DNA from 4 places in the Brenneria nigrifluens DSM 30175 genome. Region 3 is predicted to be linked to each of the others. Evidence: predicted binding sites of a transcription regulator. Region 3 holds the regulator's gene; each other region holds the start of a gene.

Region 1 (5,719 bases), 2.0 Mb from region 3:
AGAGGTATTCCAGCACCTCGTCGACCAGCAGTTGCCCTTCACGATCGGGGTCGCCCGCGTGAATGATTTCATCGGCTTCCCGCAGTAGTTTTTTGATGGTGTTAAGCTGTTTGCTCACCGCCGGCCGGGGCTGCAGCAGCCACTTCTGTGGGACGATCGGTAAATCGGCCAACGACCAGCGCGCATAGCGCGCGTCATAAACGTCGGGCTGCGCCTGTTCAAGCAGGTGCCCGACGCACCAGGTCACGACATCGCCCTGGCCGCAGGCAATAAAACCATCGCCGCGTCGATGAGGTTTAGGCAACACATCCGCAATCGCCCGCGCGAGGCTGGGCTTTTCGGCAATAAAAAGTCGCATTACGCACCATTACGCTGAAAGACTATTGCCAACCGCCGTTGTGCAAAATCGGACAGCAGCAACGAGGAGCGAAGACCTTTCAATGCGCGTTTATCAAAAATAACGGACGAATTTTTCACTATCGAGCGGCGTCACACTGGTCGATGCCTTTAACTGCGGCGTCCCCAGATAGAGGAAGCCGACTATCTCGTCCTGTTCACTGCAATGAAAAGCCTCGCGCACCAGCGGGTGATGCGTCCAGGCGCCGCTGCGCCAGATGCCGTTGAACCCCTGCGCCAGCGCGGCCATTTGCATCACCTGTACCGCGCAGCCGGCGGAAACCACCTGCTCCCAGCGCGGAACTTTGGGATTTTCCGTGCAATGCGCCACCACGGTAATAATCAGCGGCGCGCGGAAAGGCGCCAGCCGGGCTTTTTCTATTCCGGCCTCATCCATGCCCGCCTGCTGCGCCGCGTCGCTCAACAGCGCGCTAAAACGCGCCAGTCCTTCATTTTCAATCACAAAGAAGCGCCAGGGCTGTAAAGTTCCGTGATCGGGGGCGCGCATACCGGCGTGGATAATATTGTTCAGCGCCGCGCCTGAAGGTGCCGGCGTTGTCAGGCGGGAAGCCGAGCGGCGATTAAGTAACAGTTCGAGAGCATCCATCGCACATCTCCTGTATTACAATCTGGTTTCTGTGGTAAGGCGATATTGCGCGCCAAGGTAGCACAAGTAGAAGTTTTGTTACAAGATAGCCCCATCCCGGTGCCTTGCGGGCACTATTTAATGCTGACTTTTCAGCGTCCGCTCTTTAGGATATTAAGCTGTTTTCCCGTTCTCGGAGATGTTATGCGCACATTGTGGCGAATTTTTAGCGGATTTTTTAAGTGGACATGGCGTCTGCTTAATTTTATCAGAGAATTTATTCTCAATATTTTTCTTATCGCGCTCATTCTTATCGGAGTCGGGATTTATACACAATTCAACAGCACGCCGGCGGAAACCGCCCGCGGCGCCCTGCTGATCGACCTCACCGGCGTGGTGGTCGATCAACCCAGCATGAATAATAAACTGCGTCAGTTGGGGCGTGAATTTTTCGGCGCATCCAGCAACCGCCGCCAGGAAAACTCCCTGTTTGATATTGTCGACAGCATTCGGCAGGCGAAAACCGATGATAATATTACCGGTATCGTGCTGGATCTGAGCGAGTTCGCCGGCGCGGATCAGCCATCGTTGCAGTATATCGGTAAATCCCTGCGGGAATTCCGCGACGGCGGGAAACCCATCTACGCCGTGGGCGATAGCTATAATCAGGCGCAATATTATTTGGCCAGTTTCGCCAATACGGTGGCGCTGACCCCTCAGGGCAGCGTCGACCTGCACGGTTTCGCCACCAACAATCTCTACTTCAAAACCCTGCTGGACAAGCTGAAAGTCACCACCAATATATTCCGCGTCGGAACTTATAAATCGGCGGTTGAACCCTACCTGCGCGATGATATGTCCCCGGAGGCCAAAGAAGCGGACGGCCGCTGGATTAACACCCTCTGGCAGCACTATCTGGACACCGTCGCCGCTAACCGGCAGATAACCCCGCAGCAGTTGTTCCCCGGCGCCGTCGGTATTCTCTCCGCTTTACAGGCGGTGCAAGGCGATACCGCACGCTATGCCCTGCAGAATAAACTGGTGGACGAAGTCGCCTCCCGTTCCGTTATTGAGCAAACGCTGGTAAAAGCATTCGGCTGGAATAACAAAACCAACAACTTTAATTTCATCAGCATATACGACTATGCGCCTAAGCCTGCGGTGCAGAACAATAATCAGATAGCGGTGATTTTTGCCAATGGCGCCATTATTGACGGCCCGGAAACGCCGGGAATGGTGGGTGGCGATACTACGGCCGCCCGGATCCGCGCCGCGCGCCTCGATCCCAAAGTCAAGGCGGTCGTGCTGCGCGTCAATAGCCCCGGCGGCAGCGTGACGGCATCGGAAATGATTCGCTCGGAGCTGATGGCGGTTCGCCTGGCCGGCAAACCGGTGGTGGTTTCCATGGGCGGTATGGCGGCATCGGGCGGCTACTGGATTTCAACGCCGGCAAACGCCATTATCGCCAGCCCGAGCACCCTCACCGGTTCTATCGGTATTTTCGGGGTAATCAACACCGTTGAAAACTCACTGGAAAGCATCGGCGTGCACACCGACGGCGTGGCGACTTCGCCGCTGGCCGACCTGTCGATCACCAAATCGCTACCGCCCGAATTCAGCCAGATGGTTCAGCTAAGCATTGAACGCGGGTATAAGAATTTTATCGATATCGTCGCTCAGGCCCGCAAGAAAACGCCGGAGCAGATCGATCAGATTGCCCAGGGACATGTGTGGATCGGCAGCGACGCCAAAGAGAATGGCCTGGTGGACCAGTTAGGCGATTTTGACGATGCGGTGAAAAAAGCCGCCGAACTGGCAAAACTGGGCCAGTACCAGCTTAGCTGGTTTGCCGAACAGCCAAGCCTGTTTGACGCCATGCTGAACCAGATTAACGCGTCGGTTTATGCCTGGCTGCCCAGCGCCGTTCAGTCGCTGCTGCCCGCACCGGCGGCGCAGTTGGCCGAAGTGGTTCAAGCGCAGCCGTCCATTATGCATAACCTTAACGACCCGCAGCATCGTTACGCGCTTTGCCTCACCTGCGGCGAAGTCCGGTAAAACCAGCGATAAAGATTAAATCAGCCACGGGATCAACCATGAACAGAGCGCTATTGTTAATTGATTTGCAAAATGATTTCTGCCCCGGCGGCGCATTGGCGGTGGCCGAGGGCGATCGGGTGATCGAGGTGGCGAACCGCGCCATCGCCGCCTGCGCCGCGGCGAATATCCCGGTCATCGCCAGCCAGGACTGGCATCCGGCCGATCACGGCAGCTTCGCGGCCAACGCCAACGCCGCCGTGGGGGAAACCGGCGAACTGGACGGCCTGCCCCAGGTCTGGTGGCCGGTACACTGCGTGCAGCATCAGCCGGGCGCGCAGTTTCATCCGGCGTTAAACCGGCAGGCGATTGAATGGGTGGTACGCAAAGGCACCCAGGCCAATATTGATAGCTATAGCGCGTTTTTTGATAACGGGCACCGCGCCAAAACCGCACTCGACGACTGGCTACGGGCGCGGAATATTACTCGCCTAACCGTGATGGGCATCGCCACGGACTATTGCGTGAAATTCAGCGTGCTGGACGCCCTCGAACTGGGCTATAAAACCGAGGTGCTGGCGGATGGATGCCGCGGCGTCAATCTCGCCCCGCAAGACAGCCGGGCGGCGCTGGAGGAAATGCAGCGGCGCGGCGCGAAGCTTGTCGATCTGCCAAGCTTCGTTGCCGGGCTGGCGTCCGGCGGCTAGCGCAGGTCCGTTGTTCTTAGCCTCCGGCCTGCGTTTCGCCCGGCATTTTTATCTTTACCACGGCGGGTTCACTGAACTGCTGCTTCAGCTGTTGTTTGCTTTTTATCACAATCTCGCCGTCGGGGCCGATGGACATATGCTCCGCCTGTTGATTATGGCGAGCCTGCCACAGCATCACCATTTGCAGACAATTCTCTTTCTGTTGCGCAGACAAAGCGACGCCATCCGGCCATTTGCCCAACTCCACCGCCGTTGCCAGCCGTTGATAAATTTCCGGCGTCATGGCGTCAATCAGATCGTCGAGTTGCATCCTTTAATCTCCCCGCTTGCGGTTTTTGCCGCCATATTTATCACCATAAACGCTTGGCTGAAACGATTAAGCCGGGTTACAATTCAGTTAAGGCAGCCAGCTTGCGCAGTCGGCCGATTTTAGCCGTCAACCCGCTCGCCATCCACTTCGTCGATAAAGCTGAGCGACGCGGAATTAACGCAGTAGCGCTCCCCCGTAGTCTGAGGACCATCAGGGAATACGTGGCCCAGATGCGCGTCGCAGCTACCGCAGCGAATCTCGATGCGCCGCATGTTGTGGGCGTTATCTTCAAGATAGCGGATGGCGTCGGATGAGACTGGCTGGTCGAAACTCGGCCAGCCGCACCCTGAGTCGTATTTGCTTTCCGAATAGAACAGCGGCTTCTGGCAGCACAGGCAGTGGTAAATACCCGTACGCTTATTGTGCAGCAATTTGCCGGAATAGGCGGGTTCAGTGCCCCGCTGTTGGGTCACATAGCGTTGCATTTCCGTCAGCTGTCGCCCATCTGGCGGTGTTTGTTGAGAGGGATCGTCGCTCATAGTCGCCTCACTGGGTGTGTTAGCAATTAAATCAATCATTAATTATAACAAAAAATTAACAACTTTACAGGCCATTTTGGCTTAATATAATAGCTGTTGTCGGGGCGAATATTTAATTGTGACCTTTATCGCAATTCTGGATGGGACGGAGTTTATATGATGCTCTCAGAGCCGGTATCCGTCTGAAATGTTCTTTATTTACAGCACTGGCGGATTTTCGTGCAAGGGTTGGCGGCAGGTTTGACTTACAGCAACTATTGACACGATTCCGCTTGACGCCCAACAAGGTTTTTGTAATTTTACAACCAACCTTTTATTCACTAACCAATATCTGGTGGAATATATGACTATCAAAGTAGGTATCAACGGTTTTGGCCGCATCGGCCGTATTGTTTTCCGCGCTGCACAGGAACGTTCCGACATCGAAATCGTCGCGATCAACGATCTGTTAGACGCTGAATACATGGCGTACATGTTGAAGTATGACTCTACCCATGGCCGTTTCAACGGCACCGTTGAAGTTAAAGATGGCCACCTGGTTGTTAACGGTAAAACGATTCGTGTCACCTCAGAGCGCGATCCTGCTAACCTGAAGTGGAACGAAGTCAACGTTGATGTTGTTGCTGAAGCAACCGGTCTGTTCCTGACTGACGAAACCGCGCGTAAACACATCACCGCCGGCGCCAAAAAAGTGGTGCTGACCGGTCCGTCCAAAGACAGCACTCCGATGTTTGTTATCGGCGTTAACCATAAAAGCTATGAGGGCCAGGATATCGTTTCCAACGCATCCTGTACCACCAACTGCCTGGCGCCGCTGGCCAAAGTCATCAACGACAACTTCGGTATCGTTGAAGCGCTGATGACCACCGTTCACGCCACCACCGCAACGCAGAAAACCGTTGACGGCCCGTCTCACAAAGACTGGCGCGGCGGTCGCGGCGCATCTCAGAACATCATCCCCTCTTCTACCGGCGCAGCGAAAGCGGTTGGTAAAGTTATTCCTGAACTGAACGGCAAACTGACCGGTATGGCGTTCCGCGTTCCTACCCCGAACGTATCCGTTGTCGACCTGACCGCCCGCCTGGAAAAACCGGCTTCTTACAAAGAAATCTGCGCCGCCATCAAAGCCGCTTCTGAAGGCGAACTG
Region 2 (5,719 bases), 1.4 Mb from region 3:
GGATGGTCGGCGCCGGCGGCTCCACGGCCAGATCGTGCCGGTTGCCGGTGCGCTGGAAGTCGCCGGGCTTATCGCCGACGAACGGACGGGCAATCACCCGGCCGATGTTGTAACCGCCGGCGGTCAACTCTTCGCGGGCAATCTCACACAGCTCGTAGAGTTTCTCCAAACCGAACGTCTCTTCGTGACAGGCAATCTGGAATACGGAGTCGGCGGAGGTGTAGAAAATCGGCTTGCCGGTTTTCATATGCTCTTCGCCCAGCTTATCCAGGATCACCGTGCCGGAAGAGTGGCAGTTGCCCAGATAGCCCGGCAGATTGGCGCGTTGCACCAGCTTATCCAGCAGTTCCTGCGGAAAGCTGTTTTCTTCATCCTTGAAATAGCCCCAGTCGAACAGCACCGGCACCCCGGCGATTTCCCAGTGGCCTGACGGGGTATCCTTGCCTGAGGAAATTTCACTGGCGTACGCGTAGGCGCCGATAATATCCGCCTGCGGATCCAGACCCGCAGGAAAAGCGCCGGTGGACTCCTCGGCCGCTTTTCCCAGCCCCAAGCGGCTCAGGTTGGGCAAATGCAGCGGCCCTTCGCGCCCCTGGTCGGCCTTGCCCGCCGCGCAGGCCTGGGCAATATGGCCCAGCGTATCCGAACCAGCGTCGCCAAAGCGCTCCGCATCGGCGCTGCTGCCGATGCCAAACGAGTCGAGCACCATAATATAGGCACGTTTCATTATTTATCTCCTGCATTGTTACACGCGGCAGGCACAGCCTGTCGGCGTTGGAAAATAGAGATCACACCTCGTCCGCGTTCATGCGGCGATAGATAACCGGCGTTGTCGGCGCCGCTTGCTCGCCCACAGCGATCGCCGCGCGCACGTCGTTCGCCGCCTGCCGCCATTGCGCTTCCGTATTGGCGTGGATCACCGCCAGCGGCCGCTGGCCGTCGACGCGCTCTCCCAGGCGAACCACCTCATTCAGCCCCACGCTGTAATCAATGACATCGCCGGCCTGGCGGCGTCCGCCCCCCAGCGTCACCACCGCCATGCCCAGCGCCCGGGTATCCATGGCGGTCACAATGCCGTCATGGTCGGCAAAAACCGGCTTGCTTAACGTGGCGGCCGGCAAATAGCGCGCATAATGATCGACAAAATCGGCGGGACCGCGCTGCGCCGCCACCATCCGGCCGAACACCTCCGCCGCCTGGCCGTTATCCAGCACCCTTTGCATCTGGGCGCGGGCGTCCGCGGCGCAGTCGGCCAGCCCGCCGGCCAGCAGCATCTCTTCGCACAGCGCCATCGTCACCTCATATAGCCGCGGGTTGCGATGCTCCCCGGTAAGGAAACGCACCGCCTCGCGCACCTCCAGCGCATTGCCGGCGCTGGAGGCCAGCACCTGATTCATATCGGTCAGCAGCGCGCTGGCGCGGCACCCCGCATGATTGGCGACCCCGACGATCGCCTGCGCCAACTGCTCCGAAAGCGCATAGGTCGGCATAAAGGCGCCGGAACCCACCTTGACATCCATCACCAGCGCATCCAGCCCTTCAGCCAGTTTTTTCGCCAGAATGGAGGCGGTGATCAGCGGTATCGAATCCACCGTGGCGGTAATGTCGCGCGTGGCGTAAAAACGCTTATCCGCCGGCGCCAGCGAGCTGGTCTGGCCGATAATCGCCACGCCGACCTGCTGGATGATGCGCCGGAAAGCGGCGTCATCCGGGAAAATATCCAGCCCGGGAATGGATTCCAGCTTATCCAGCGTGCCGCCGGTATGACTCAGCCCGCGCCCGGAGATCATCGGAACGTATCCTCCGCAGGCGGCGACCATCGGCCCCAGCATCAGCGAGGTCACATCCCCTACGCCTCCGGTCGAATGTTTATCCACCAGCGGCCCGTTCAAATTCAGGCGCTTCCAGTCAAGCACCGTGCCGGAGTCGCGCATCGCCAGCGTCAGGGAAACGCGCTCCGCCATCGACATATCATGGAAGTAGATGGTCATCGCCAGCGCGGCGATTTGCCCTTCCGACACCGTGTTATCGCGGATGCCGTTAACAAAGAAGCGGATCTCTTCGTCGCTCAAGGGATTGCCGTCACGTTTCTTGCGAATGATTTCCTGAACCAGAAACAAAGCATGCTCTCCTGATGAGTGAATAAAAGCACCGTTTATATTTTGCAATCGCTGGTGGCGCGCGCTCAATAACCGCCGTGCCGGACCGTTGACTGATGGCCCAACGCCGACAGCAGATTGGCCAGCAAACTTGATGCCCCGAAGCGGAAATGCCGCGCGTTAACCCACTCCGGTCCCATAATCTCATCGGCCAGTTGCAGATAGATTGCCGCCTCCGCCGCGGTGCGCACGCCGCCCGCCGCCTTGAATCCCACTCGTTCGCCCACGCCTTTATCACGAATCGCCCGCAGCATGATTTCCGCGCTGTGCGGCGTGGCGTTGACCGCGATTTTGCCGGTGGAGGTTTTGATAAAATCGGCGCCGGCGTCAATGGCGATCTCGCTGGCCTGGCGAATCAGCGCGTCCTGTTGCAATTCTCCGGTTTCAATAATCACTTTCAGCAGCACATTGGCCGCCTCGCAGGCCGTTTTACACGCCCGCACCAGATCAAACCCGATTTGCGCGTCGCCGGCGATCAATGAACGGTAAGGGAAGACCACATCCACTTCATCCGCGCCGTAGGCAATCGCCGCGTTGGTTTCCGCCAGCGCGATAGCGATGTCGTCGTTGCCGTGGGGGAAATTGGTTACGGTGGCAATACGGATCTCCGGGGCTCCCTGCTCGCGCAGTACCTTGCGCGCCAGCGGAATAAAGCGCGGATAGATACAGATAGCGGCCGTTTTGCCCGCCGGGCTGTTCGCCTGCCGGCACAGCGCCGTCACTTTCTCATCGCTATCGTCATCGTTAAGGGTGGTTAAATCCATCAGCTCCAGCGCGCGTTGCGCCACAGCGGTTAACATTGTCATACAACTCTCCAACTGGTCAGCCGGTCCGACCGGCGAGGGATTATGGCTAGGTAGATATTGGATAACATCATGGGTATTTGACCATGCCGCGCCGGGCTATTTTGCGTTGCCATTCACACTTAATGTAACAATGATGTAATAGGGTGAGATTATATGTGATCTGGGACACATATAATGCACTATTCCTGATTTATTGCGCCAATTATAGGTTGCGGCTATCCCCCGCCGGCGACGTTGATTTCCACCGTGATATGAACCAGCCCTTTATGCGCCGCCAGACGCAGCTTGTAATAATCCGGGCTGACCGGCTGAGCGGTGGTCAAACTCAGGATACAGGCGTATTTAGCCGTTCCCACCCGCCATACGTGCAAATCGGTAAGTTCGGCGGCAATGGGACTGGCGGTAATAACCTCCCGGATTTCGTTCACCACCGGCGCATCCATTTCGGCATCCAGCAAAACGCGGCTCGTCTGGCGAATCAACCCGTAGGCCCACACGGCAACAAGCCCCGCGCCCACCATGCCCATAACCGGATCCAGCCAGGCGGCGCCCCAGAGCTTGCCGCCGATCAGCGCCGCAATCGCCAGAACGGAGGTTGCCGCATCGGCAATCACGTGAAGGTAGGCCGAGCGCAGATTCAGATCCTGATGCCTTTCATGCGCTGGCGGCTCATGGGCGTGGTGATGGCCCGATGCGGCATGATCATGGTCTGCGTGGCGATCTTGATGCCTATGTTGATGATGCATATGCTGATGATGTGCGGCACGATCGCCGTGAGCATGATGGTCATGATGGTCATGATGGTCATGGTGGTCATGGTGGTCATGGTGGCCGCGCAGCAGCCAGGCGCAGGCCAGGTTAACCAGCAGCCCGCCCACGGCAAGCGCAATGGCCTGATTGTATTGAATGGCGGCCGGATAAAATAGCCGCTCTACCGACTCGTACAGCATCACGATGGCGACGAGCACCAGCAAAATGGCGCTGGTAAATCCGCCCAGGACTTCGATCTTCCAGGTGCCGAAGGTAAAACGGCGGTCCGCCGCCAGCCGCCGGGCCGCGGCGTAAGCCATCACCGACAGTCCCAGCGCCAGCGCGTGCGAACTCATATGCCAACCATCCGCCAGCAGCGCCATGGAGTTGAAGTACCATCCACCGACGATTTCCGCCACCATCATCACCGCAGTCAACAATGCGGCATATCGGGTGTTCCTTTCCGCCAGAGGATTGCCGGCGTCAAAAACGTGAGAATGCGATCCGTATGTTTGTGGTATTTGCGACATCTCTTCTCCGCCCCTGACTCATGGGTACTGAAACTGAGTATAACGCAGCGCCGGTCGGCGAGCATCGACACCCGTCGCCCGTCACCGTAAAATGCCGGGACCCGATGCAACAACAGCGATAACCATGAGTGATAACCATGCCATGACCGAACGCCCCGCCGACCCCTGCTGGTATCTGTATATGCTGCGTACGACAAGCGGCCTGCTCTACACCGGCATTACCACCGATGTGGCGCGCCGTGTGGCTCAGCATCAGGCGGGAAAAGGCGCGAAGGCATTGCGGGGAAAAGGCGCGTTGACGCTGGTGTTCCAGTGTCCGGCGGGCAGCCGCTCAAGTGCGTTAAAGCTGGAGTACCGCATCAAGCAGTTGAGCAAAGGCCAGAAAGAGAGGCTGGTGCGCGACCAGCCTGCGTCGTTGTCCGATGGCCTATGCCAGAAAACGATGGAAGGGCTCGGCATACTCCACTAATCCGCTCGCGCCTTCAAAATGGTTATCCGTCAGCGGATAAACCTGAAAAGCCGCGGCGCCCTCCGGCCAGCGGCAGTGCAGCTGTTGCTGCGCGGCGGAAACAAAGCCAAAACGGCCATAGTAGGCCGGATCGCCGAGTACCACCACGGCGGTGTAGCCGAACTCATTCAGCGCATCCAACCCCTCGTACACCAACTGCTGACCAATCCCCCGGCGGCGCAGGCTTTCCTCCACCGCCAGCGGCGCCAGCGCCACCCACTGGCGGTCTTCCCCTTCGAGCAGCACCGGGCTGAAAGCGGCGTATCCCACCACCCCGCCCTCATCATCCGTCGCCACGATCCCCAGCGTCAGCTGACCGTCTTCGCGCAATTGATGAACCAGCTCGGCTTCGGCGTCGGTCGGAAACGACCGCCGCAACAGACTGTCGATCCCTGCGGCATCCACCGGAATTTCAACGCGCACTAACATGAAGCGGGCGCGTGATCGGTCGATTGCACCACGCCCTCCCGCAGCCCCGCTTCGACAAAATCAGCCAGTTGCAGCAGCCCAATGCGCAGCGGCGCGGGCATGGCTTCCAGCTCGATGGCGTCCATCAGGTTTTTTACGTACAGCCCGAGTTCGGTATCGCCCTCGATGCGCAAACGGCGCTGGAAAAACAGCGTGTCGGGATCTTCCTTACGCGCCGCGATCAGCACAAGATCGTTGGCATCGGCGCTGAAGCTGACATCCGCCGTTTCCTCATCGCTCACCGCCAGCCGGTTATCGCGCAGCGTCATAAACCACCGCAGCCCGACGTCCCGCACCTCTATCCTCAACCAGCGACCTTCCAGAAACGCCAGTTCGCCCTCTTCCAGCGCCTGGCGAAACTGCCAGCGCAACATTTGTTCCAGAACCTGACGCCGTATGGCAAAAGGAGTGAACTTTAATGGCTTGCCCAATAAGCCCGGCCCTTGACGCACAATCCGCGCCCGTAGTTTTTCCAACACTGGCGTACTCCTCTTAAAG
Region 3 (5,719 bases):
GCGCTGGACGTCTCCGTGCAGGCGGAAATCCTCAATCTGCTGGCCGAGTTGCAGCAGCAGGAGAAATTGACCTATCTGCTGGTGACCCACGATCTGGGGGTGATTTCCCATCTGTGCCATAAGGTGGCGGTGATGCAATACGGCCGGATACTGGAAACGCTGGATATCGGCGACTTGACCCGCGATACGCCGAAAAATGCCTATACCACCATGCTGGTGGAGGCCAGCCGTCAGTACAGTCGCGATCTGGCGGTGCGTTCGGAACGAATGGGATGATTTATCGGCAGGGGCCGGCCGTTATGCCGGCCCCTGCTCAAGCTGGCGGTTAACGATTGGTTACGATGTGAATTCGCTACGTAAAAAAAGGTAAATCGGTGGCGTTGCAGGGGGCGGGTATTTACAATCATTACGCTTTCTGTAACCAGTCTTACCCACAAGGAATTCTCATGTTCAAACGTACTCTGGTTGCCGCGGCGGCCTTGATTTCACTTAGCGCTTTTTCCCCGCTGTTTGCCGCCACCGGCGCTACGCATGTGTTGCTGACCACCTCGGCAGGAAACATTGAGCTGGCATTGGATGAGCAAAAAGCCCCGGTTTCGGTGAAAAACTTTATTGAGTACGTGAATAACGGCTTTTATAACGGCACCACGTTTCATCGCGTGATCCCCGGTTTTATGATCCAGGGCGGCGGCTTTACCGATGATATGAAGCAGAAAGCGCCCAACCCGCCGATCAAAAACGAGGCGGATAACGGTTTGCGCAACCTGCGCGGCACCGTCGCCATGGCGCGTACCGCCGACAAGGACAGCGCCACCAGTCAGTTCTTTATCAACGTGGCGGACAACGCCTTTCTCGATCACGGCCAGCGCGATTTTGGCTACGCGGTCTTTGGCCGGGTGGTAAAAGGGATGGAGGTCGCGGATAAGATTTCCCAGGTGCAGACTGAAAACGTCGGCCCGTATCAGAACGTGCCGCTCAAACCCGTGGTTATCCAGTCAGCGAAGGTTCTGCCTTAATCTCTCTCTGATTGGCCGTGTAAAAACGGGCGAGTTTACCCAACTCGCCCGGATTAAATCAGCGCGTCGTCATTGACAGGCTGAGGCGGTCAATACGGCAAGGTTCTTGCCGACGCCGGCATAGTTCGCCAGTTTATTTTTTACGCACTGCGCGGTTACCGGCGAGTAGCTATAGGGGAGTGCGGGGAATGTGCCGGTGCTGGTCCAGCTATCGGCATTGACGTAGGCTTTGGAATCCTTGTCCCAGGTGATGCCGTAGGTGGTGAAATCGGCGGGTTTGGTAATGTTGTTGTTGCGCAGATCCCATGTGCCGAAATTCGAGCCATCGTAACGGGATGTCACCGGGTTTTTCGCATTCTCAAACCAGTTGCTTTCGATCAATGCGATGCCGTTCTGACGAACGTTCAGCCCTGAACTGGTGACGCCGGAATAGAGGTTGTTGTAGGCATGCACCTGACCGCCCCGCTGCAGCGGCAGCCGGGCGTTTACGTCGCTGTAGACGTTGTGGTGATAGGTGAGGTTGCGTCCGGTATCGCTGTTGCTGGAACCGCTTAGGCCGACCTTTTTGACGCCGTGAATGTAGTTGTAGGATACGGTGACGTTGGTCGACCCTTTTTTGATATCCACGGCGGATTCAAAGGTGGTATCGCCGTCCGGCGTGCCCTCGCACTCATGGTTTTTCGCGAAGATCTCGTTATGGTCGATCCAGACGTTCGGCGAGTCGTCGATGCGGATTGCATCGCCATCCTGGGCGCCTCCGGGCATATAACCCATGCGCATATTACGCACCACGACGTTGGACGACTTGGTGATCCAGATACCGAAGTTCGTTGAGGAACCATTGCTGCCGAGGATGGTAATGCCTTTGGTAAACTCCTTGATCTCCACGCCGCGCGCCGGTTTGCTCCATTGACCGCAGATATCGGCTTCCGCCGCCTTGATTAAGTCATCTTCATTGCCGTTATAGGTGATGACGACGGGGTAGGCGCCGCCTGACACTTTTTTACCGCTTGAGTCCAGACGCGCGGCCGCGATGATATCGACAATGTCCTGCATTGAACCGGCCGTTTTATTGACGGCTCCGGAAACGTTGCCGCCGTCGGTGGTGGCATAGCCGCCGGTATCGGCCGCCATCGCGTGTTGGCAGGCAAGAAATAACAGCCCGGCGGCGGCTGAAGGCAGTAGGTATTTCATAAGGATTATCTCCTGTTGGAATATAACTTCGTTAAGGCATTTCTCGTTCCATATGCCCAGGGTAATAAGGTTGGATTTTTTCGCTGAAAATGAAAGATCGGTTTTCAGTTTTATAAAAATCCGTATCAGTGTTATCACAAAAATAAAACAATACAATACCTTCAATTCAATGCGTCTTTTCAATAATCGAAAGGAAAGGCGGGTTTTATGAAAAGGTAATTTCCAATAAAAATCATGAATTTTATATTTATCATTTAATTATCAATAAGTTATATTTTAATTGTGGTTTTTTTGTTTCCATGGGTTTCTATTTTTACCAATATATTAATATAAGGTGGATTTATCTGAAAAATCCCCCCGACATCCGTATTAATAGGGGTTTTCTTAAAATAAATAAAAATACAATTTTATTGATCTATGTTAAAACACAACTTGATAAATCATGACTGCTTTTTATGTTGGCCGATATTACAAATAATAAATGCAGCCTGTTAATAAGACTATTTATATTTCCAGTAAATAATATATTTTAATAATAAATACCCTGCTCATTAACTGGCGGGTAAATCCGAGAGCTGCGTTGATGGTGATAGAAAAAAGCGTGAAGGCCGCTTCACGCTTTTTTGTTGTAGGGTAACGGAATGGTTTAACGGGTACCGTAAACCACAATCGTTTTACCATGTGCGGAGATCAGGTTCTGGTCTTCCAGCATTTTAAGAATACGGCCCACGGTTTCGCGTGAACAGCCAACGATTTGCCCAATTTCCTGACGGGTGATTTTTATTTGCATGCCATCCGGGTGAGTCATGGCATCGGGTTGTTTTGCCAGGTTCAGTAAGGTCTGAGCAATACGGCCGGTGACGTCGAGAAACGCCAGGTTACCGACTTTCTCTGAAGTAACCTGCAGTCTGCTGGCCATCTGCGCCGACAGGCGCATCAGAATATCGGGATTTACCTGAATCAACTGCCGGAACTTTTTATAAGAAATTTCAGCAACTTCACAAGCCGCTTTCGCCCGTACCCAGGCGCTGCGCTCCTGACCTTCTTCAAACAGGCCAAGTTCGCCGATAAAATCTCCCTGATTGAGATAAGAGAGAATCATTTCTTTGCCTTCTTCATCTTTGATCAGCACTGCGACAGAGCCTTTCACGATGTAGTAAAGCGTTTCTGCTTTTTCACCCTGGTGAATCAGGGTGCTCTTCGATGGATACTTGTGGATGTGACAATGAGAAAGGAACCATTCGAGAGTCGGGTCTGTTTGCGGTTTGCCGAGAACCATTCGCTATCATCCTCTGTTGTAATTCACTGCGCAAATCACAGGGCTCAGAGTTCCCTGTACGGCGTATTACTGCTAAACATTCAAAATTCGTGTAGGAAGAATGATGTCAGGGAATATACTGGAGCCTCTATCTGGCGACATCATCATCTCCCCGGTATCTGAGTTTGTCCAGAAAAGGCAGATTCTATTTTCGTTTGTAGCACAGCTTGAAGAACCTGTCTTGTGTTGTCTCGCTTCAGCATGATGAAGCTCTGGTTATAGCGTGTTTTTGTAAAGTAAGGATATAATTTTTCAAAAAATTTTTAGCGGAGGCGGCATGCAGGCTCGAGTGAAGTGGATTGAAGGCTTAACATTTCTTGGCGAATCAGCGTCCGGTCACCAGGTGCTGATGGACGGCGATTCGGGAGACAAAGCGCCAAGCCCGATGGAAATGGTGTTGATGTCGGTCGGCGGCTGCAGTGCGATTGACGTGGTGTCGATCCTGCAGAAAGGCCGTCATGACGTTGCGGACTGTGAGGTTAAGCTGACCTCGGAGCGGAGAACGGAAGCGCCGCGTCTGTTTACCCACATTAATCTGCATTTTATCGTAACGGGCACAGGGCTGACGGAGAAAGCGGTGGAGCGGGCGGTGGCGCTCTCCGCGGAGCGCTATTGCTCGGTGGCGCTGATGCTGGGTAAAGGCGTTGAGGTCACGCACAGTCATGAAGTCCGCATAACGGGGTAATCCTCGGCGTATCGGCCGCTGATGCCGCGCCGTGTTTTGCCGCGGCGGACTACTCGATTTTTTTTCCTTCCAGCAGGCGCTGCACCAGCGGCGCCATAATCAACTCCATCGCCAGCCCCATTTTCCCGCCGGGCACCACCAGGGTGTTGATATGGGAAATAAACGATCCCTGCAGCATGGCCAGCAGATAGGGGTAGTCAATATTATCCAGCCCCTGGAAATGAATCACCACGAAGCTTTCGTCCAGCGAAGGGATCGACTTGGCGGCGAACGGGTTGGAGGTATCAACGGTGGGAACGCGCTGGAAGTTGATGTGCGTGCGTGAAAACTGCGGCGTAATGTAGGTGATGTAGTCTTCCATGGAGCGCACCACCGAATCCATCACCGCTTCGCGCGAGTGCCCGCGCTCGTTCACATCGCGAATCAGTTTCTGAATCCATTCCAGGTTGACGATGGGCACTACGCCGACCAGCAAATCGACGTGTTGCGCCACATTGTGTCTATCGGTCACCACGCCGCCATGCAGGCCTTCATAAAACAGCACGTCGGTGGGTTCCGGCATCGGTTCCCACGGCGTAAACGTGCCGGGCACCTGGTTGTAGGGGATCGCTTCATCATAGGTGTGGAGGTATTTACGGGTTTTACCGCGCCCGTGGCGGCCATATTCGGTAAATGACTGTTCCAGCAGGCTGAAATCATTGGCCTCCGGGCCGAAATAGCTGATATGACGCCCGAGATCCCGCGCCTTACGTATTTCCATATCCATTTCCGGGCGGGTATAGCGATGGAAGCTGTCTCCTTCAAGCTGGGCTGCGCGCATGTTTAACTGCTGGAAAATCTTGTGGAATGCCTGGCTGGTCGTTGTGGTTCCCGCTCCGCTGGAGCCGGTAACCGCAATAATCGGATGCTGATGTGACATAAGGCGCTTCACTCCATGATGGTGACGTTTGCTGCGGGGCTTGCCGGGAAACGTCATCAAAAAAGACAAGGTTTCAGACTGCAGAAGAGGTTTTTATCATTGTTAGCACGGTTGCCGATAGCGATGCATCCTCTTTTTTGGCTTTTGCGGCGTTCAGCGCGGGTGATACTCGCCGGCATTAAACTGGCCGCGGGGCATGATGTTGATGGTTTCATGCAGTTCCGACCACACCAGAACCACTTCGCCGGACTCCAGTTGGCGGCGCACGTCGGCGACCTTTTGCGCCAGCGTGCGCTCCTGTTCGCCGTAATCCGTGCCTTCGCGCAGCACGAAAGATTCGATGAGATTGCCCAATGTTTCAGGATCGAGTTGTTGCCAGGGAATGATCACGATATTTGTCCAGAAAAAGTATTGTACGATCAATAACGCACTGTTAGCTTCTAGCTTCAATACTGCCGGTTGACAAGCTATTGGCTACCAATAGTCAATTCATTACCAACTATACTGCAAGAATACCTGGGGTGAGGGGCACCCGTTACATGGAACTAGGTCTGTTTTTGTCGATGCTGGGTTTTCTGTGGGTGGCG
Region 4 (5,719 bases), 350 kb from region 3:
CCGGACAGCAGGTCAAGCACTTCCTGCGCGTCCTGGGTATGCGTCAGACGTTCAATCACCGCTTCATCATCCAGCGCATTGGTCAGGCTGGTAATTACCTGAATGTGCTCGTTATTACGGGCGGCGATACCGATAACCAAACGCGCGATGTCATCCTCATCCTCGCCAAAGCGCACGCCGTCGGGGTACTGGCAGAACACCACGCCGGTTTTCAGTACCTGGTCTTTCGCTTCGATGGTGCCGTGCGGCACCGCAATGGATTCGCCCAGATAGGTGGAAGTCAGTTTTTCACGCTCCAGCATGGCATCCACGTATTCCGGCTTGACGAAGCCGCCCTGCACCAGCTGCTCGCCGGCAAAACGGATGGCCTGCTCTTTGGTGGCGGCATGTTGGTTAAGGAAGATGTTGTCAGCGCCAAGCTGAAACAGCGTTGCCCCTTCGCCGGCGACATCCGGTTTGGCTGCCGCGGCTTTCGGCCCCTGAGAGGCGCTGCCTTGCGCGGCGACCAGACGCGCCACCAGATCGCCATACAGCTGGCTGTCAAGGAAATTGGTCAGCGAGATATGCTGCGCCTGCGGCGCATGGCGCAGGGCGCGTTCGGTGAGATCGCGGTGGGTGATCACCAGATCGACATCGTCCGGCAGGTTGTTGATGGCGTTGTTGGTCACCGAAATATTGCTCAGCCCGGCATCCTGCACTTTTTTGCGCAGCACCCCGGCCCCCATGGCGCTGGAACCCATGCCGGCATCGCAGGCGACGATGATTTTACGTACCGTGCTCAGGTCGCCGCTAACGCCGCCATCGGTGCGGTTTTGGCCCTTGGAGGTCGCTTTCATATCCTGCACCCGGCGGGTGGCCTCGCCAATATCTTCCTCGTCCTTGTTTTTGCCGCTTTTCAGCAGAATGGCGGAAACGATGAAGGAAACCGTGAAGGCCGCCGCAATCGCCACCACGTTGGCGAAATAGGCGCCTTTCGGCGTCATGGCCAATACCGCCAGAATAGAACCCGGCGACGCCGGAGAGATCAGGCCGCCGCCCAGCAGGCTCAGCGTGAATACGCCGGTCATCCCGCCCAGGATCACCGCTATAATCAGCCGCGGATTCATCAGCACATAAGGGAAATAAATTTCGTGGATCCCGCCGAAGAAGTGGATAATCGCCGCCCCCGGAGCGGACTCCTTCGCATTGCCGCGGCCAAAGAACATATAGGCCATCAGTACGCCCATACCGGGGCCTGGGTTAGCCTCAATCAGGAAGAAGATGGATTTCCCGGTCTCCGTCGCCTGCTGAATACCCAGCGGCGAGAAGATACCGTGGTTGATGGCATTATTCAGGAACAGAATTTTTGCCGGTTCGACGAAAACAGAGGTCAACGGCAGCAGGCTATTCTGCACCATGATCTTGACGCCGGCGGCCAGAACCTGGGAAAAGACTTCGACCAGCGGACCGATGGCCAGGAACGACAGGATCGCCAGCAACATACCGATGATGCCCGCGGAGAAGTTGTTGACCAGCATTTCAAAACCGCTTTTGATTTTGCCGTCAACCAGGCCGTCGAAACGTTTAATCGCCCAGCCGCCCAACGGGCCGACAATCATCGCCCCCATGAACATCGGAATATCCGCTCCGGCGATCACCCCCATAGTGGTGATCGCCCCGACCACGCCGCCGCGTTCGCCAAACACCAGGCGACCGCCGGTATAGCCGATCAGCAGCGGCAGCAGATAGCTAATCATCGGCCCGACGAGTTTCGCCAGCGTCTCGTTGGGGATCCAGCCCGTAGGTATAAACAGTGCGGTAATGATACCCCAGGCGATAAATGCGCCGATATTGGGCATCACCATGTTGCTCAGAAAGCGACCAAAGTTCTGAACTTTGATCTTGATATCTGGTGAAAGCATAAAAACACACCCCTATTGAGACGCGCTGACAATAAGAGCGCGTGATAATTATCGTGAGACGGTATAACGCTATCCGCCGGTATTACTGTATGTAACGCGGACTCTAGCACTCTGTTTCAATAGCGCAACATGGTGTCATTTTTGTGACAAAAATCACACAAACACCCCACACCAACGATACAAGTGAGTGACTTGGTTCACAAAAAAATATAAAAAACTAAAAAAATGGCTAGATTGGGGATGGCTTTCACGCCATATACGTGATTAACATCACATTTTACAGGTGGGCATTTGTTTGTTTTATGCGACGCAAATCACAATTTATTTTCATTGCGTCGCCGGATTAGGCGTATGGCGGGTAATTAGGGATGGAGCACGCCGTTCACTCCTTTCAGCGCAGTCATTAAATTCCGTTGCTGAATCGGCAGGTTGGCAACCATGCCGTTGTATTGCGCCACCTGCTCGGGCGTATGAAACTGCACCGTTGCTTCGGCGAACACCACCCGATCGCCCTGGGCCTCAAGGTAATCCCCCACCTGAATCAGGCTTTGCGCAAAGGCGATGGCGCTGGGGACGAGCGGCAGCAATGCATTGGTCGGCTGCGTGACGGTCCGCGCATACAGCCGTTCATAGACGACCTGTAATTCTTCCGGCTGTTTGAGCGCGCGGCGGGCATTATCCGCCTGGGCCTTTGCGGCCTGAACCTGCTGCCCCAGCAGATTCATCGCCCCGATGGATTGTCGCAGATTGTCGCGCTGCGACAGATAATCCCGCGGGATGCGAATACGGGAGACCTGCTCCAGCAGGGGCTTCAAGCTCCCCGCCACCGCTTGATTCACCTGCTGGGAAAAGGTGGTCAATACCGCGTAGTCATTGATAAAAGGGCCGAAGCTCTTCTTTTGCTCTTCGGTCAGCGCCGGTAATTTCCCATCCTGTTGCAGTTGGACGCTTTGCAGAAAATCGGTAAATGCCCGGCGTTGTTCGGCCTCGGAGTCACCGCAGCCAGCCAGTTGTAACGCCATAAAAAACATCAGTGCCGGCAGCAGCCAGCGTGAACGATATTCCATCAATCCTTTCATTCCATACCCCTGTTTTGCATGCCTGTCGCTCGTCGTGGTTTTCGCATAGGGAACATGCCGCAAGTGTGTTTCAGATAACCGTAAGCATAGTCGAATCAGTCAGTTCATGCCGCAGAACGACAAGCGGCGCCCCTGGTACTCTTGCCGCCACGGCGTTTCAAGATGATAGCGGACGGGATCGCCGAGGCGGCATTGCTTTAAAAATGAGCAACTCATCCATATTGGTGCAGCGGGAGAGAGGGTTTTAGTCTGATATTAAGCGGAAAATATATTTATGCCTTAATTAAGGAAAATCAAAAAAATAAGTATCTGTAATTTATTATTTAATAGATAAAAATTCTGCCATATTTCGATATTTTCATGGCTTGATTTTTGCTGATCTTTGTTACCCTCTTTTTCAGGTAAGGACAGATCATGGAACTCACTTCTTATTCAAGTCACCAGAATGGTTTCCGCTGCGCCTCACGCATTCAAGAACTGGCTCAGCACAGTCAACTCCTTACCGACTGGTCATTACGCTATGACCAAATTTCCCAGGGCCGTTTTGAAGGAAACATTCAGGAAGCCTGGCTGGACGGCGTGCAATTTTACGAAGAGCGGCTGTCCCAATCGGTGTTTCAAAGCGGTGAGGCCCGCGAGGGAACGCTCTGCCTCGGCGTGTTTAATGTCTTATCCGGCGAAACGCGCTGGATGGGTAAAAACCTGACCACTCAGGATGTGACCTGGTCTTACAAGCGCGGTGAACTGATGCTGCAAACGCCAGAGTACTCTTCATTGCAGGTATTAAGTATCCCGCTTTCCCTACTCCCGGACATAATCGATGAATTACCGCATGCCGTTTATGCCGTCAGAAACGATGCGTTGGCGTCACGCATCAGACAACAGATAACGGCAATGCTCCACAGCATGATAGAGCATCCGCTGCAGATGGCGGAAAAGCAGGCCAGACTCCAGTTCAAGAGCGACATAAGAGGATTGGCGTTCTCCTTTTTTGACGTGATCGGTAAACAGCCCCCTTCGGTAAAACATTCACGCCAGAAAGCGCAGCGCGTGGTGGCCAAAGCGCAGGAAGCGCTGATGGAAAACCGGGATCGTCCGCTGACCATGGATGAGTTATGCCTGATGACGCACACTTCCCGCCGGACGTTACAGAACTGCTTTGAGACCGTGACCGGACAAAGCCCGGCGGTTTTTCTCAAAAATATGCGGCTAAACGGTGTAAAAAGGATGCTGGTCGTCGGCAATAAAGACGCAAACATCAGCGAAATCGCCTCAAAATGGGGATTCTGGCACCTATCTCAGTTCACCGTCGATTATAAGCGCCTGTTTGGTGAGCTGCCCTCCATGACGCTCAAAGCCATTCGTCACCTTAACTGAAAGGTTTGCCAGATTTCGATAACGGCAACGCCCCACCGCTTCATAGACTGGCCATGATCCATTAAGCAGGGGACAGGAACATGGCACAGAGCAATCAGCTTCAAAAAGGCAGTCTCGGACTGTGGTCAATTATCTTTTTCGTCATCGCCGCCGCATCGCCGTTAACCGGGGTTATCGGGGGGCTGCCCGTCGCCTTTATGGCGGGAAACGGCGCCGGCGTACCGGGGGTTTATGTATTAGCCGGGGTGTTATTGTTCGTTTTCAGCTTCGGATTCATTGCGATGAGCCGCTACGTGGTCAATGCCGGAGCATTTTACGCCTACATCGCCCAGGGGTTGGGCGCCCGCAGCGGTATCGCCGGATTAGGCATCGCGCTGCTGGCCTATACGGCGATACAGCTTGCCGTTACCGCCATGTTTGGCTTCTTCTGCTCGCTGTTTCTTGAGGAGCAAGCCGGGATCGCGGTTCCCTGGTGGCTGTTTTCGCTGGCGATGCAGGCGCTGGTGGTGTCGCTCGGCATCGCCAAAGTCGAGCTGGGCGGTAAGGTGCTGGGGATACTGATGCTGCTGGAAGTCGGTATTGTGCTACTGGCCGACGCCGCTATCCTCACCCAGCCCATCGCCTTCGATCTGAGTTCATTTAGTCCGTCAACCGTATTCCACGGCGATGTCGGTATAGCCATGATCTTCGCTATCTGCTCTTTCGTCGGTTTTGAAGCCACCGCCATTTATTCGGAAGAGTGCCGTGATCCGAGAAAAATCATTCCGCGCGCCACGCTGCTGGCGGTAACGTTAATCACCGCGTTTTTCGCCCTGACCGGCTGGGCCTTCGTTCAGTATGTCGGTTCGGCGAACATCGCGGAGGTAGTGGCAAAGGATCCCGGCATGTTTATCTTCAGCGTGACGGAGAGCGTCCTGGGCTCCTGGGCGATCCATGTGATGTCCCTCCTGCTGCTGACCAGCCTTTTCGCCGCCGCGCAGGCGTTTCATAACACCCTTTCGCGCTACTTATTCGCCATCAGCCGCGACGGTCTGCTGTGGTCGAAAATGGCGAAAACGCATCCGGCCCACCAGACGCCCTATGTGGCGAGCATCGTTCAGGGGGGCTTCATGCTCTCTTCAACGGCGCTGTTCGCACTCGCCCGGCTTGACCCGATGGCGCATGTTTTTTCCTGGGCGTCCGCGCTGGGCAGCATGTCGATCCTGCTGTTGCAGTTCAGCGTCTCCGTCGCCGTGATCGTCTACTTCCTGCGCCAAGCCTCGCTGCCGGTTTCCTGGTGGAGCAGGCTGATTGCCCCGGTTATTGCGGCGGCGGGCATGCTGGCGGCGCTGGTGATGGTGATCGGTAATCTCGATGTCCTGA

Evidence for each region. Region 3 encodes CRP, which controls carbon source genes, mostly activating them, when cyclic AMP is high. Its sites were predicted from a motif close to ATGTGANNNNNNTCACAT; they were not measured.
Region 1: the regulator CRP is predicted to act here: its motif matches at 4,689-4,706, upstream of msrB (peptide-methionine (R)-S-oxide reductase MsrB).
Region 2: the regulator CRP is predicted to act here: its motif matches at 3,119-3,136, upstream of deoC (deoxyribose-phosphate aldolase).
Region 4: the regulator CRP is predicted to act here: its motif matches at 2,160-2,177, upstream of EH206_RS00505 (PTS mannitol transporter subunit IICBA).

The regions. Positions count from the first base shown of each region.
Region 1 covers NZ_CP034036.1:2,414,947-2,420,665, forward strand. Annotated here, with positions in the region: gene EH206_RS11290 (DNA topoisomerase III) at 1-358, opposite strand, end outside; gene EH206_RS11295 (NAD(P)H nitroreductase) at 452-1,003, opposite strand; gene sppA (signal peptide peptidase SppA) at 1,187-3,037, shown strand; gene pncA (bifunctional nicotinamidase/pyrazinamidase) at 3,076-3,723, shown strand; gene EH206_RS11310 (YeaC family protein) at 3,740-4,033, opposite strand; gene msrB (peptide-methionine (R)-S-oxide reductase MsrB) at 4,153-4,572, opposite strand; gene gapA (glyceraldehyde-3-phosphate dehydrogenase) at 4,916-5,719, shown strand, end outside.
Region 2 covers NZ_CP034036.1:3,970,371-3,976,089, forward strand. Annotated here, with positions in the region: gene deoB (phosphopentomutase) at 1-727, opposite strand, end outside; gene deoA (thymidine phosphorylase) at 789-2,120, opposite strand; gene deoC (deoxyribose-phosphate aldolase) at 2,186-2,965, opposite strand; gene EH206_RS18630 (cation diffusion facilitator family transporter) at 3,181-4,245, opposite strand; gene EH206_RS18635 (GIY-YIG nuclease family protein) at 4,388-4,714, shown strand; gene EH206_RS18640 (GNAT family N-acetyltransferase) at 4,673-5,182, opposite strand; gene ubiT (ubiquinone anaerobic biosynthesis accessory factor UbiT) at 5,176-5,700, opposite strand.
Region 3 covers NZ_CP034036.1:464,598-470,316, forward strand. Annotated here, with positions in the region: gene EH206_RS02090 (ABC transporter ATP-binding protein) at 1-276, shown strand, start outside; gene ppiA (peptidylprolyl isomerase A) at 447-1,016, shown strand; gene EH206_RS02100 (polysaccharide lyase) at 1,086-2,210, opposite strand; gene crp (cAMP-activated global transcriptional regulator CRP) at 2,857-3,489, opposite strand; gene EH206_RS02110 (OsmC family protein) at 3,806-4,213, shown strand; gene EH206_RS02115 (phosphoribulokinase) at 4,263-5,132, opposite strand; gene EH206_RS02120 (YheU family protein) at 5,286-5,522, opposite strand; gene EH206_RS02125 (LysE family translocator) at 5,672-5,719, shown strand, end outside.
Region 4 covers NZ_CP034036.1:115,267-120,985, reverse strand. Annotated here, with positions in the region: gene EH206_RS00505 (PTS mannitol transporter subunit IICBA) at 1-1,901, opposite strand, end outside; gene EH206_RS00500 (DUF3053 domain-containing protein) at 2,264-2,980, opposite strand; gene EH206_RS00495 (helix-turn-helix domain-containing protein) at 3,395-4,357, shown strand; gene EH206_RS00490 (APC family permease) at 4,438-5,719, shown strand, end outside.